One region of the Kocuria palustris genome, then DNA from elsewhere that is predicted to be linked to it. Evidence: riboswitches for the same ligand, from Rfam matches in the RefSeq annotation. Region 1 holds a riboswitch; each other region holds the start of a gene.
What was found. Region 1 has a riboswitch for S-adenosylmethionine ahead of JOE55_RS03455 (bifunctional o-acetylhomoserine/o-acetylserine sulfhydrylase). Riboswitches for the same ligand answer to the same signal wherever they lie in the genome.
Positions count from the first base shown of each region.

Region 1 (4,521 bases):
GGGCGCCACGATGTCGATGCCGGGCGGGAATCCGTCGCCGGGCAGTTCCGCCGACTCGCCGGGCAGGTCCGACAGCTCGATCAGGCTCAGGCGTCCATCCGGAGCCTGGCGATCGTGCTGGAGCAGGACGACGTCCCGGCCGTCGATCCGCACGGGCTCCGCCGAGGCGAGAACGCCCGCCCCGCGCGGCACGACCACCTGTGGGGCCTGCTCGCCGGCCTCCTCGATGCGCAGGATCGAGACCTCGGAGTACTCGGAGCACCCGGCCTCGAGCACGAGCCAGCGCCGGTCCGAGGAGAGCTCGGCCCCCAGCCACAGGCCGGGGTCGTCCTCCTGGGCGATGGTGATGTCCTGCTCGAGCGGGGTCCCGAGCACGTGCCGGCGCAGGCGCCAGGGCCGCCAGGTGTCGTCGACCTCGGTGTAGAAGACGGCGTCTCCGGCGGGCGAGAGGAAGGCGCCGTAGGAGGTCTCGGGGATCTCGTCGTCGAGCGTCCGATCGGCGTCGAAGTCGTGGACGCGCACCGTGAAGCGCTCATCCCCGGTGGTGTCCTCGGCCCAGGCCATCCGGGTGCCGTCGTGGGTGATGTCGAAGGCGCCCAGCGACCAGAACTCGTGCGGCTGCGCCCGGGCGTTGCCGTCCAGGAGGGTCTGCTCGCCGGGCAGGGACTGGCCTGCCACGATCTGCGGCGGCTCCCACCCCTCCTCAGCAGCCGGGACGCGGCACTGCACCGAGTGCTCCCCGCCCTCCACGGTGCGCGTGAAGTACCACCAGTCGCCGCGCCGCCACGGCACCGACAGGTCCGTCTCCTGCACGCGGGTCCGGACCTCCTGGAAGAGCTGCTCGCGCAGCGGGGCCAGCTGGGCGGTGGCGGACTCGGCGTAGGCGGTCTCGGCCTCCAGATGCGCGATGACCTCCGGGGACTCCTTGTCCCGCAGCCACTCGTACGGGTCCAGGAAGGCATCGCCGTGGAACTCGCGGACGTGGTCGCGACGCACGGCCGACGGGGGAGCGAGCGGAAGATCCGAGTTCTGGGAGGTCATGGCGCCCATCGTAGGAAGCCCGGCAGACAGTACAGCGAGGTGCTGGCCGGACGCGCCGGCGTCCTTGTGCTGTCGTGGCGCCCGCCGACAATGGTCCTCATGACCGAAGCACGTGCCCCTGAGACGTCACACCCGTCGTTCGGCTCCCAGCGCGCCGATCTGTGGCTGCAGATCCTGCTCGTGCTGGGCGTCTCGCTGGGGGCCAGCGCCCTCTGGTCGCTCCTCGACCTCGCCGAGACGCTGTCCACCAGTTCGATCGCCGAGTCGAGCGCCTCCATGAACGCCGCGCAGAGCGGCTTCCCGCTGTTCGACGTCCTGCGCCGCAGCCTCGGGATCCTCTTGGCTCTGGTCCCGCCGCTGCTGGCGCTCTATCTGCTGGCGGGCTCGGCCGGTCAGCTGCGTGGGCTGCTGCACCGGATCGGCCTGGACCGCCGGGCCCCGCTGGCGGATCTGGGCCTGGGGACGCTGCTCTTCGCCGTCATGGGACTGGGCACCCTGGCGCTGTACCAGGCGGGCCGCCAGCTCGGGATCACCGCCGAGATCGTCACCAACGCGGGCGGGACCTCCTGGTGGGAGGTCATCCTGCTGCTGGCCTCGGCGCTGCGACACTCGCTCGTGGAGGAGATCATCGTCGTCGTGTTCCTGGCCGATCGCCTGCTGCGCGTGGGATGGACGTGGCCGGCCGTGCTGATCGGCTCGGCCCTTCTGCGCGGCAGCTACCACCTGTACCAGGGCGTCGGTCCGGCGCTGGGCAACGTGGTGATGGGACTGGTGTTCCTGTGGCTCTACCGCCGCACCGGACGCGTGATGCCGCTGATCATCGCCCACTTCCTGCTGGACGCCGTCGGCTTCCTGGCCGGACCCCTGCTGTTCTGACGGAGGGCTCCACAGACCACGGAACCCTGGTTTGCGCCGGAGCCGTGCTCGTCCGAGAATGGGAACCAGGTCACGAGAGCCAGCGACAAGCCCCAGCTAGCTGGCCGGCAACCCTCCTTCCGCGGTGGGGTGCCCTGGGTGAGGACCGGGCCGGTCGCGCACGCGGCACGGCAAGCGCGGGTCACGGCACCCGGTCCGACGGGTGCGTCGGACCTCGGTCCGCGGCCCCGGAAGACAAGGAGTCGCCGACATGTCCGCTCAGCAGCCCACCCCCTCCGCCCCGCAGGGCTGGAGCTTCGAGACCCGTCAGATCCACGCCGGCCAGGAGCCCGATCCCGTCACCGGCGCCCGCGCGCTGCCGATCCAGCAGACCACCTCGTACGTCTTCCCGGACGCCGAGACCGCAGCCGGTCGCTTCGGGCTCAGCCAGGTCGGGCCCATCTACACCCGACTGACCAACCCCACCACCGAGGTCGTCGAGAACCGCATCGCCTCCCTGGAGGGCGGGACCGCGGCTGTCATGGTCGCTTCCGGTCAGGCGGCCACCACCTACGCGATCCTCAACGTGGCCGGGGCCGGCGATCACATCGTGGCCAGCCCGTCGCTGTACGGAGGGTCGTTCAACCTGTTCAAGCACACGCTGTCCCGGCTCGGGATCGAGACCACGTTCGTCTCCGATCCGGACGATCCCCAGGCCTGGCGCGACGCCGTCCAGCTCAATACGAAGGCCTTCTACGCGGAGTCCATCCCGAACCCCCGCAACGACGTCCTGGACCTGGAGACGGTCTCCGCGATCGCCCACGAGTCCGAGGTCCCGCTGATGGTCGACAACACCATCGCGACCCCCTACCTGCTGCGGCCGTTCGAGCACGGCGCGGACGTGGTGATCCACTCCGCCACCAAGTTCCTCGGCGGGCACGGAACCTCGGTCGGCGGGTTCATCGTGGACTCCGGGCGCTTCGACTACACCCGCTATCCGGATCGCTTCCCGGGCTTCACGGAGCCGGACGAGTCCTATCACGGCCTCGTGTTCGGCGAGGTCTTCGGGGAGAACGGGCCGTTCGGGGCCAACGTGTCCTTCGCGTTCAAGATCCGCACCCAGCTGCTGCGCGACATGGGCGCTGCCATCTCCCCGTTCAACGCCTTCCTGATCGAGCAGGGCATCGAGACGCTGTCGCTGCGCATGGAGCGCCACGTCGCCAACGCTCAGACGGTCGCCACCTGGCTGGAGGCCCACGAGGGCGTCGAATCCGTGTCCTACGCCGGGCTCGAGTCCTCTCCGTGGCACGAGCGTGCGCAGAAGTACGTCCCCGGCGGCGCAGGTTCGATCCTCGGCTTCGTGCTCGACGGCGGCTCGGAGGCCGGCCAGGCCTTCGTGGACGCGCTGAGCCTGCACTCGAACGTCGCGAACATCGGTGACGTCCGCTCGCTGGTCATCCACCCGGCCTCCACCACGCACGCTCAGCTCTCCCCGGAGGAGCAGCTGGCCGCCGGCGTCGCCCCGGGGTTCGTGCGCCTGTCCGTGGGACTGGAGCACATCGACGACATCCTCGCGGACCTGGAGCTCGGCTTCGCCGCGGTCAAGGCGCGCGGCGCAGGGGGAGCGGTCTGAGGTGACCGCCATCCAGAGCACGACCGCGCGCTCGCAGCAGCCCTTCCGCACCGAGGGGCTGTTGCGCCGCGCCCGCATCGGCGACCTCGGGCTGGAATCCGGGGCCGTGCTGCCCGATGTCGAGCTGGCCTACGAGACCTGGGGCGAGCTCGACGACCGCGCCTCCAACGCGGTGCTCGTCCCGCATGCGCTGACCGGAGACACCCATGTCACGCGCGGACGGGTCGCCGAGGACGCCACCTCCTTCGACCGTGTCTCCGCCGAGGCACCGGGCTGGTGGGACGGACTGGTCGGGCCCGGGCGGGCGATCGACACCGACCGCTTCTTCGTGGTCGCCATCAACATGCTCGGGGGCTGCTACGGCTCCACGGGTCCGTCGACTCTGATCCCGGAGGACAGCCCGCGGGCCGGTCTTCCGTGGGGATCGGACTTCCCCGCGGTGACGATCCGCGACTCGGTGCGCGCCGAGCAGCGCCTGGCCGAGCAGCTGGGCATCGCGTCCTGGCGGCTGGTCGTCGGCGGTTCCATGGGCGGTGCGCGGGCCCTCGAGTGGGCCGCCACGTTCCCCGAGCAGGTGCGCGCCTGTGCGGTGATCGCCTCGACCGCCGCCTCGAGCGCCGAGCAGATCGCATGGGGCCAGGCGCAGCGCCTGGCGATCCGCAACGACCCCGACTTCCGCGGCGGCGACTACTACGACGGCGTCATCCCCTCCGTGGGCCTCGGAATCGCACGGCGGATCGCGCACACCACCTACCGCGCGGCACCGGACCTCAATGCGCGCTTCGGCAATGCGGCGCAGGCCGGCGAGGATCCGGGGGCGCCGCTGCCGGGGCGCCGTCGGGGCCGGTATGCGATCGAGAGCTACCTGGATCATCAGGCCGCCAAGCTCGTGGGCCGCTTCGACGCCAACTCCTACCTGGTGCTCAACGACGCCCTCATGGGCCACGACGTCGGCCGCGGCCGCGGCGGCGTCAGGCAGGCGCTCGCGGCCA
Region 1 covers NZ_JAFBCR010000001.1:795,523-800,043, reverse strand. Annotated here, with positions in the region: gene JOE55_RS03465 (S9 family peptidase) at 1-1,041, opposite strand, end outside; gene JOE55_RS03460 (CPBP family intramembrane glutamic endopeptidase) at 1,132-1,917, shown strand; SAM riboswitch class IV at 1,986-2,100, shown strand; gene JOE55_RS03455 (bifunctional o-acetylhomoserine/o-acetylserine sulfhydrylase) at 2,168-3,529, shown strand; gene metX (homoserine O-acetyltransferase MetX) at 3,531-4,521, shown strand, end outside.

Region 2 (4,521 bases), 590 kb from region 1:
CTCCGGCAAGGCCATCGGCTCGCCGCATCAGGAGGTGCTGGTGCGCTTCCGCCCCGTTCCCGCCGGGGCCCGGGAGTTCGGCGACCCCGCCGGCGACATCCTGCGAGTGGACCTGGCCACCGGCGAGATCAGCCTCGAGCTCAGCGCGGGCGGCCCCTTCGACCCCCGCGGGACCTCGCGGGTGACCCTGTCCTCAGCCACCCCCGAGTCGCCCTTCTCCGCCTACGGCTCCGTGGTGCGCCGCATGCTCGACGGCGACCGCTCCTTCAGCGTCAGCGCCCAGGCCTCGCAGCACTGCTGGCGGATCGTGCAGCCGGCGATCGACGCCGTGGCGGACGGCCTGGTGCCGCTGCAGGACTATCAGGCGGGCTCGGAGGGCCCCGAGACGATCTGATGTCACACACCTGCGCGCAGCGGACGCCCCCGCCCGCTGCGCGCAGGCACGCCGGACGATCCCACCCGTGAGACGCGGATCACGGGGCGCATCGTCCGACGCTCGCGAAGGCTTCCGCCGAGGCCCGGAACTCGCCCTCGGGGTGGCCTAGTGTGTCGCCATCAGATCGTGACGTGCAGCACAGGCGCCCGAGGCCGATCCCCCGGCGCCCTCACCACCAGGAGGCCCCCATGGGTTCCGGATCCTCGCCCGCGACCAGTCGCGGACGCCATTCGCAGAGCACCACCGCTCCCGCAGCGCCCGGGGCAGACGGCCCCCAGGACTCGAACCTGAAGGCCCACATGAAGGGCCGCCACCTGGTCATGATGAGCCTCGGCTCGGCCATCGGCGCAGGCCTGTTCGTCGGCTCGGGGGCAGGCATCGCCGCCGCCGGGCCGTCGGTGCTCGTGTCCTACGTCGTCGCCGGGTTCCTGATCATCCTGATCATGCGCATGCTCGGCGAGATGGTCGCCGATCACCCCACCTCCGGCGCCTTCTCCGTCTACGCGGGCCGAGCCGTCAGCCCGGCCGCGGGCTTCGCCGTCGGCTGGCTGTGGTGGGTGCAGCTGATCATCGTGATCGCCGCCGAGGCCACCGCGGCCGCCCAGATCCTGGTCTCCGCCTGGCCCATCGCCCCGCAGTGGCTGCTCGCGCTGATCTTCATGATCATCTTCACCGCCATCAACCTCATCGGCGTGGGGCAGTTCGGCGAGTTCGAGTTCTGGTTCTCGCTGCTCAAGGTCGCCGCCGTCGTCGTCTTCCTGGTGATCGGCGGGCTGTTCGTGATCGGCCTGCTGCCCACGGCCGAGGCGCCCGGCCTGGCCAATCTCACCGCCCACGGCGGCTTCATGCCCAACGGCATCGGAGGCGTGGCCGCCGGCCTGCTGATCGTGGCCTTCGCCTTCGGCGGCATCGAGATCGTGGCCGTGGCGGCGGCCGAGACCGAGGACCCCGAGAAGAACGTGGGCCGGGCGATCCGCACCATCGTGTGGCGCATCCTGATCTTCTACATGGGCTCCGTGGCCATCATGGTCCTGGCCATGCCGTGGAACGACGAGAACCTGCTGGCCTCCCCGTTCGTGGCCGTACTCAACACCGCGGGGCTTCCGGCCGTCGCCTCCATCATGGCGGTCGTGGTGACCGTCGCGCTGCTGTCGTCGCTGAACGCCAACCTGTACGGCGCCTCGCGGATGATCTTCTCGCTGTCCCACCGCAGCCTGGCACCGGCCGCGCTGAGCAGGACCAACCCCCGCGGCGTGCCGGTGGCCGCGGTGCTGGCCTCGGTGGCCTTCGGCTTCGTGACGGTCGGGCTGAACTACCTGTGGGCCGAGGAGATCCTGGGCATCCTGCTCAACATCGTGGGCTCCACCCTGATCGTCATCTGGACCATGACGATCGTCTCCCACCTGGTGCTGCGCCGCCGCGCCGAGCGCGAGGGCCGCGAGCTCGTGCTCAGGGCCTGGGGCTACCCGGTGCTGTCCTACGTGGCGCTGGCGGGCATGGTGGCCGTCGTGATCCTGGGCATGACGGTGCCCGGCGTGCGTCAGCAGATCCTGCTCACGGCGGGCCTGTTCGCTCTCCTGTGGATCATCGGCGCTGTGCTGGCCAAGCGGCGCGGCGTGACCCGCTTCCGCGCCCCGGAGGAGTTCGACGACCCGGCAGCGATGCCCCGCTGACCCTCCGTTCCCCCACCCCCCCCACCCCGCCGAGTGGATCCCCCGTTGCGCTGTTCGGGCGAACAGCGCAACGGGGGATCCACTCGGCGGCTTTCGTGGGTTGGGTGCGACGCCCGCGGCATGGCAGGATGATCGGCGTCACCATCACGAGCGACCGAGAGACCTTGGCTCGAAGACGTCGCAGCAACCATGCGGGGATCCGTCCCCAGCGCAGAGGTGCTCCCGCCAGGACCGATGGAAAGGACGTGCCTTCGCGCATGCTGAACACCGACCGCATCCAGACCACCCACGTGGGCTCCCTGCCCCGCACCCCCGAGCTGCTGGCCGCGAACGATGCCTACCAGGCCGGCACGATCTCGTGGGAGGAGCTCGTGGCCACCATGCAGCAGGGCGTACGCGACATCGTCGCCCGGCAGTCCGAGATCGGCATCGACATCGTCAACGACGGCGAGTACGGCCACACCATGTCCAGCTCCGTGGACTACGGCGCCTGGTGGAACTACTCCTTCTCCCGCCTGGGCGGGCTGAGCCCCTCCGACGAGGACCGCTGGGACCCGAACGCCGGCGCCAGGCGCTCCTCGCCCGGCAATACCGTGCTGACGTCGTTCGCCGATCGCCGCGACCGCCAGCGCTTCGCCGAGGCCTACGCCGATCAGTCCTCCGGTATCCTCACCGCCCGCAAGCGGGTGGCCCAGCCCAAGATCACCGGGCCGCTGACCTACACCGGCCACGACGCCGTGCAGGCGGACATCGCGAACCTCAAGTCCGCGCTCGAGGGCTCCGGCGCCGAGCAGGGCTTCATCGCCGCGCTGTCCCCCGGCTCCTGCGCCCGAGTGAGCAACGAGTACTACGCCACCGATGAGGAGCTCGTCTACGCCTGCGCCGATGCCATGCGCGAGGAGTACCAGGCGATCGTCGACGCCGGGCTGATCGTGCAGATCGACGACCCCTCGATCGCCGAGTCGTGGGACCAGATCAACCCGGAGCCCTCGCTCGAGGACTACCGCTCCTTCATCCAGCTGCGGATCGAGGCGCTGAACCACGCGCTGCGCGGGCTGCCGCAGGAGCAGATCCGATTCCACCTGTGCTGGGGCTCCTGGCACGGCCCGCACACGACCGACCTGGAGCTCAAGCACCTGATCGAGCCCCTGCTGCAGATCGACGCCGGCGGCTACTCCTTCGAGGCGGCCTCCGCCCGTCACGGCCATGAGTGGCGCGAGTGGGCGGATGCCGGGCTGCCCGAGGACAAGGTCATCATCCCGGGCGTCGTCTCGCACTCCACCAACGTGGTCGAGCACCCGGAGCTGGTGGCCGAGCGCATCGAGCGCTTCGCCTCCGTCGTGGGCCGCGAGCGCGTCATCGCCTCGACCGACTGCGGGCTGGGCGGCCGTCTGCACCCGCAGATCGCCATGGCCAAGCTCGAGTCGCTGGCCGAGGGCGCGCAGATCGCCTCGAGCCGCCTCTTCTGACCCCTCTCCCCACCTCCGAGTGGATACCCCTCTCACACAGAACGGAACCTCTTCATGCACCGCTCCGAGAACCGCATCCTCACCACCCACGCCGGCTCCCTGCCGCGCACCGATCAGCTGATCGAGGCCAACCGCGCCCGCACCGGCGGACAGGACTACGACCAGCTGCTCACCGAGTCCGTCGTCGACGTCGTCCAGCGCCAGAAGAACCTGGGGATCGACGTCGTCAACGACGGCGAGTACGGCCACGCCATGTCCGAGGACACCGACTACGGCGCCTGGTGGCACTACATCTTCGACCGCCTCGACGGGCTGGGCCCCGGCTCGGTCGATCTCTGGAGCCAGACGGCGGTGCGCTCCGAGCCGGGTCAGGTGCGGCTCACGAGCTTCGGCGACCGTCGTGACCGACAGCGCTTCCAGGACGCCTACACCGACCCCTCCAGCGGGATCTCGACCGGCAATATGCCGCCGTTCCCCGAGTTCGTGGGCCCGATCCGCTATGTCGGCCAGGAGGCCGTCGCCCGGGACATCGCCAACCTCAAGCGCGCGCTGGAGATCACGGGCGCGTCCGAGGGCTACCTGGCTTCACTCTCGCCGGGGTCGTGCGCGCGCCTGGAGGACAAGCACTACGGCGACGAGGACGAGGTCCTGCAGGCATGCGCCGAGGCCATGCGCGAGGAGTACCGGGCGATCACCGACGCCGGGCTGATCGTGCAGATCGACGACCCCTCGATCGCGGAGAACTGGGATCAGATCAACCCCGAGCCGTCGGTCGAGGACTACCTGGCGTTCACGGCCAAGCGCGTGGAGGCGATCAACTACGCGCTCGAGGGCATCCCCGCCGAGCAGGTCCGGTTCCACCTGTGCTGGGGCTCCTGGCACGGCCCGCACACCACGGATCTGGAGTTCAAGCACCTGGTGCGCACCATGCTGCAGATCAACG
Region 2 covers NZ_JAFBCR010000001.1:1,388,392-1,392,912, forward strand. Annotated here, with positions in the region: gene JOE55_RS06095 (glucose-6-phosphate dehydrogenase) at 1-394, shown strand, start outside; gene JOE55_RS06100 (amino acid permease) at 625-2,109, shown strand; SAM riboswitch class I at 2,248-2,350, shown strand; gene JOE55_RS06105 (cobalamin-independent methionine synthase II family protein) at 2,367-3,578, shown strand; gene JOE55_RS06110 (cobalamin-independent methionine synthase II family protein) at 3,633-4,521, shown strand, end outside.
Region 2: it holds a riboswitch for S-adenosylmethionine, as region 1 does, so the genes downstream of both, JOE55_RS06105 (cobalamin-independent methionine synthase II family protein) here and JOE55_RS03455 (bifunctional o-acetylhomoserine/o-acetylserine sulfhydrylase) in region 1, are expected to answer to the same signal.

Region 3 (4,521 bases), 1.3 Mb from region 1:
CCTCCGCCAGTGCACGTCCCGTGAACCCCACCGCCGTCTTCGGAGCGGATCGGCAGTCGTACTACGAGCATCTCGCTCGCGCCGACAGCCTGGAGCCCGATGATCTCTTTGCCTGGTGCGCCTATGTCATCCACGGCCTGCGCGCTGATCTCAGCACCGTCGTCCAACTGGCCGACCTGGCATTCGTCGTGGACGGAATCATCGTGCCTGCGCTGAGAGCCGCGGTCTCCGCCGCGGTGATCACCTCAGAAGAGGCCGACATCATCGAATACGCCGCGCGCAGAGGGACCTGTCGCGCCGGCGACTTCTCGGAGGTGATCCCCGGAAGCTCTTCGACGCGCAGTCAGCGCCTGCGCAGACTCGTCAGCACCGGACACCTTCAGATCCTCTCGAATCCGCGGCGCTACGCCGTGGACCTGCGCCGGAGCCCGATCACGATCCACGTCGTACGCCGGCTGGACGAGCTCGGGATGCTCCCAGCGATCCTCCGCGATCATGACTGAGGCCCCTCCTTAGCGAAGGGCCCCTGATGGACATCCAGAAGATGCTCGCCAGGGGCCCTCTATCTGCCGGCCTGCTCAGCTCTGCGACAGATCCCGCGACGGGGTGTCCGCCGTGGACGGCCTGCCCACGTAGGCCCCGCGGTACTTGGCCGCCGGGTGGGTGTCGAGCACCTTGGTCTGCCCGGCGCCGTAGACGTTCTCGCGCAGGGTGGGCCCGTCGTAGTCCGTGCGGTAGCGGCCGCGCTTCTGCAGCTCCGGGACCACGTGCTCCACGAAGTCCTCGAACGAGCCCGGGGACACGTGGTAGGCCAGGTTGATCCCGTCCAGCCCGCCCTCGTCGATCCAGGTCTCGAGCTGATCGGCCACGGTCTGCGGCGAGCCCACGACCACATCGCCCATGCCGCCGATCGCGCAGTGGCGGGCGATCTCCTCGCGGGTCCACTGCTTGGCCCCGTCCTGCATGGTGAACGGAGTGAGGAAGGACTGGATGGCCTCGGTCTTGACGTAGTTCAGGACCTCGTCCTCCTGGAACTTGGACAGATCCAGCCCGGACCAGCCGCCGATGATGGCCTGCGAGGCCTCCAGGTTGGCATAGCTCTGGTACTCGCGGTACTTGGCCTGGGCCTTCTCGTCGGTCTCGTCGACCACGACGGAGAGCATCGCGTAGATCTTCACGTCGTTCCGATCGCGCCCCTCGGCCTCGACCTTGTCGCGGATCCGGTCGGTCATGTACCGGGTGAGGTCCGGGCGCAGGGCGCCGATGAACACGGCCTCTGCGTGCTTGCCGGCGAAGGCCTGACCGCGCGAGGACGCCCCGGCCTGGAAGATCAGCGGCGTGCGCTGCGGGCTGGGCTCGGTGAGCGCCGCACCCGGCACCGAGAAGTGCTTGCCCTGGTGCTGGATCGGGTGGACCTTGGCCGGATCGGCGTAGATCCCGCGCTCCACGTCCTTCACGACGGCGTCGTCCTCCCAGGAGCCCTCCCACAGCTTGTAGCAGACGTCGAGGAACTCCTCGGCGAGCTCGTAGCGCTCGTCGTGCTCGATCTGCGTGGGCAGACCCTGGTTCTCGGCGGCCGAGGGCAGGTAGGAGGTCACCACGTTGAAGCCCACGCGCCCGCGGGTCAGATGATCCAGCGTCGCGTACTTGCGGGCCAGCGTGTACGGCTGCTCGTAAGTGACCGCGCTGGTCACGCCGAAGCCGAGGTTCTGGGTCACCGCGGCCATGGCGGAGATCTGCATGAACGGATCGTTGACCGGGACCTGCGCGCCGTCGGCGATCGAGGGGGCGGCCGAGTTGCGGTAGATGTCGTAGATGCCAACCACATCGGCCAGGAACAGGGCGTCGAAGCGGCCCCGCTCGAGCACCTGGGCCAGGTGCGTCCAGTACTCGATCGTGTTGTACTCCGTGGCCCGCGAGCGCGGGTGGCGCCACAGCCCGAAGCTCTGGTGATCCACGCAGGTCATGTCGAAGGCGTTCAGGGAGATCCGCTTGGCCATAGAAGGCTGCTCCTGAGAAGTACAGACCCACGCCCCGTGCGCCGCTCATACCGCGGCCAACCTGCGGGTCCAGCGCGTGCGTGCGCCGTACTTGCCGCACGCGGTCTAGCGAGCGGCCCGATCCTCACCTGGGGCACCCCGCTACGGGAGAGGGTTGCCGTCCGGCCAGCCAGGGCTGTGGGCCGGAACTCTTGATCGTGTGAGCGTCATCACATGCACACCTGAGGCGACAGTGCGAAGCCCGTGCCGCGCGTTGCCCCGCTCGTCCTCCGATTTGCTGTCTCCCCGGACCAGGGCATTGAATGACCCCCGGTTCCCATCCGGAGCGGCCGAGAGACCTGGCTCGTCGACGCCGCAGCAACCAGTGCCGTCCATCCGCGGCACAAGGTGCTAATGCCAGGACCGATGGAGTGATGTGATGATCTCTGCACCCCCGTCCGCCCTGAGCACGGTCGATGCCGCCTCCCTGACCTTCGACCGGGTCGGCAAGTCCTTCCCGTCTTCCGGGGGCCGCCGGCGCGACGTCCTGGCCGATGTCAGCTTCGAGGTCCGCCCCGGGGAGATCGTCTCCGTGCTGGGCCCGTCGGGCTGCGGCAAGTCCACCCTGCTGCGCGCGGTGGCCGGTCTCGGCACCGCCACGGCCGGCCGGGTCCTGATCGACGACGCGCCCGTGCGCGGCCTGGACCCCCGCTGCGCGGTGGGCTTCCAGGAGCCGCGGCTGCTGCCGTGGCGCACCGTGGCCCGCAACGTGGCGCTCGGACTGCCGCGCGGCGTGCGCGGCCTCGAGGCCGAGCAGCGGGTGGCCCACCTGCTCGAGCTGGTCGGGCTGTCCAGGCATGCGGAGGATCGCCCGTCGGAGATCTCCGGAGGCATGGCGCAGCGGGCCTCGCTGGCTCGGGCGCTGGCGCGCAACCCGCAGGTGCTGCTGCTCGACGAGCCGTTCGGCGCGCTCGACGCACTGACGCGCCTGAAGATGCAGGACCTGCTGCTGGAGATCCACGCCGCCGATCCCACGACGGTCCTGCTGGTCACCCACGACGTCGAGGAGGCCCTGGTGCTCTCCGACCGCGTGGTCGTGCTCGGGACGCCGCCGGAGGGCGGGCCGGCGGGCATCCAGGAGATCCTCACGGTCGACTCGCCGCGCCCGCGCCATCGCGATGATCCCGAGCTGACGGGTGCCCGCAGGCACCTGCTCGGCCTGCTGGGCGTGGAGGCATGAGCGGGCTGACGCGTCGTCGCCTGCTGGGCCTGGCCGCCGTCGGGGCCGCCGCCGCGCCCCTGTCCGGGTGCGTCATGGAGGGCGAGGGCCCGGGCCGCGGCATGGCCGCCGGCTCGGACACCGAGATCTACCTGGACTACGCGACCTACAACCCGCTGTCGCTGATCATCCGCGAGAAGGGCTGGCTGGAGACCGTCGCCGCCGAGGGCGGCCAGGAGGTCCACTGGACGTTCTCGGCCGGGTCCAACAAGGCCAACGAGTTCCTGCGCGGCGGGGCGATCGACATCGGCTCGACCGCGGGCTCGGCCGCGCTGCTGGCGCGCACCAACCGCTCCCCCATCCGCGCGATCGACATCTGCTCCCAGCCGGAGTGGGCAGCACTCGTGCGCACCGCGGACTCGCCCCTGCGCTCGGTCGAGGATCTGCGCGGCAGGTCGGTGGCGGCCACCAAGGGCACGGATCCCTACTTCTTCCTGCTGCAGGCGCTATCAGCGGCGGATATGGGCTTCGACGAGACCACCGTGGTCAACCTCCAGCACGCCGACGGCCGCTCCGCCCTGACCAGCGGGCAGGTGGACGCCTGGTCCGGGCTCGACCCGATCATGGCCGGCGCCGAGCAGGACGGGGCGGTGCTGTTCCAGCGCGACCTGGCCTTCAACACCTATTGCTTCCTCAACGCCCGCGAGCTGTTCCTGGAGATCAACCCGCGCGGGGCCCAGATGGTCGTGGACGTCTACGCCCACGCCCGCGCCTGGGCGCTGGAGAACCCCCAGGAGGGCATCGCGATCCTGGCCGAGGCCTCCGAGATCGAGACGACGACGGCCGAGCGGGTCTGGGAGCGCACGCACCTTGACATCGACCCGGTCCCCGGCGACGACCAGCTCGAGGTCCTCGAGCGCATCGCCCCGATCCTCGTGGAGACCGGTGACGTCCCCGACCTGGAGACCGTCCAGAAGGCCATCGACACCATCCTCGACGCGCGGTTCGCGCAGGAGGCCAGCGCCCATCGCGCGGCCGAGATCATCGAAGGGCACAGCGCATGAGCGTCACGACCACCTCCGCACCAGCCTCCGAGGCTCCGGAGCCCGCGGGCTCCGACCGTCCCGGCTCCCAGCGTCCGGACTCGCAGCGCTCGGTCCGCACCCCCGCCCCGCGGGGCTCCATCCTGCGCAGCCCCTGGGCCCGGGTCGGCCTGGGCCTGCTGCTGCCGGTGGCACTGCTCGCGCTGTGGCAGCTGCTGTCCACGAACGGCACGTTCTCCCCGGTGCAGCTGCCGCGTCCCCTGGCGGTCCTGCAGGCCGG
Region 3 covers NZ_JAFBCR010000001.1:2,094,592-2,099,112, reverse strand. Annotated here, with positions in the region: gene JOE55_RS09345 (Fic family protein) at 1-503, shown strand, start outside; gene JOE55_RS09340 (LLM class flavin-dependent oxidoreductase) at 579-2,000, opposite strand; SAM riboswitch class IV at 2,083-2,197, opposite strand; SAM riboswitch class I at 2,314-2,420, shown strand; gene JOE55_RS09335 (ABC transporter ATP-binding protein) at 2,419-3,219, shown strand; gene JOE55_RS09330 (aliphatic sulfonate ABC transporter substrate-binding protein) at 3,216-4,262, shown strand; gene JOE55_RS09325 (ABC transporter permease) at 4,259-4,521, shown strand, end outside.
Region 3: it holds a riboswitch for S-adenosylmethionine, as region 1 does, so the genes downstream of both, JOE55_RS09335 (ABC transporter ATP-binding protein) here and JOE55_RS03455 (bifunctional o-acetylhomoserine/o-acetylserine sulfhydrylase) in region 1, are expected to answer to the same signal.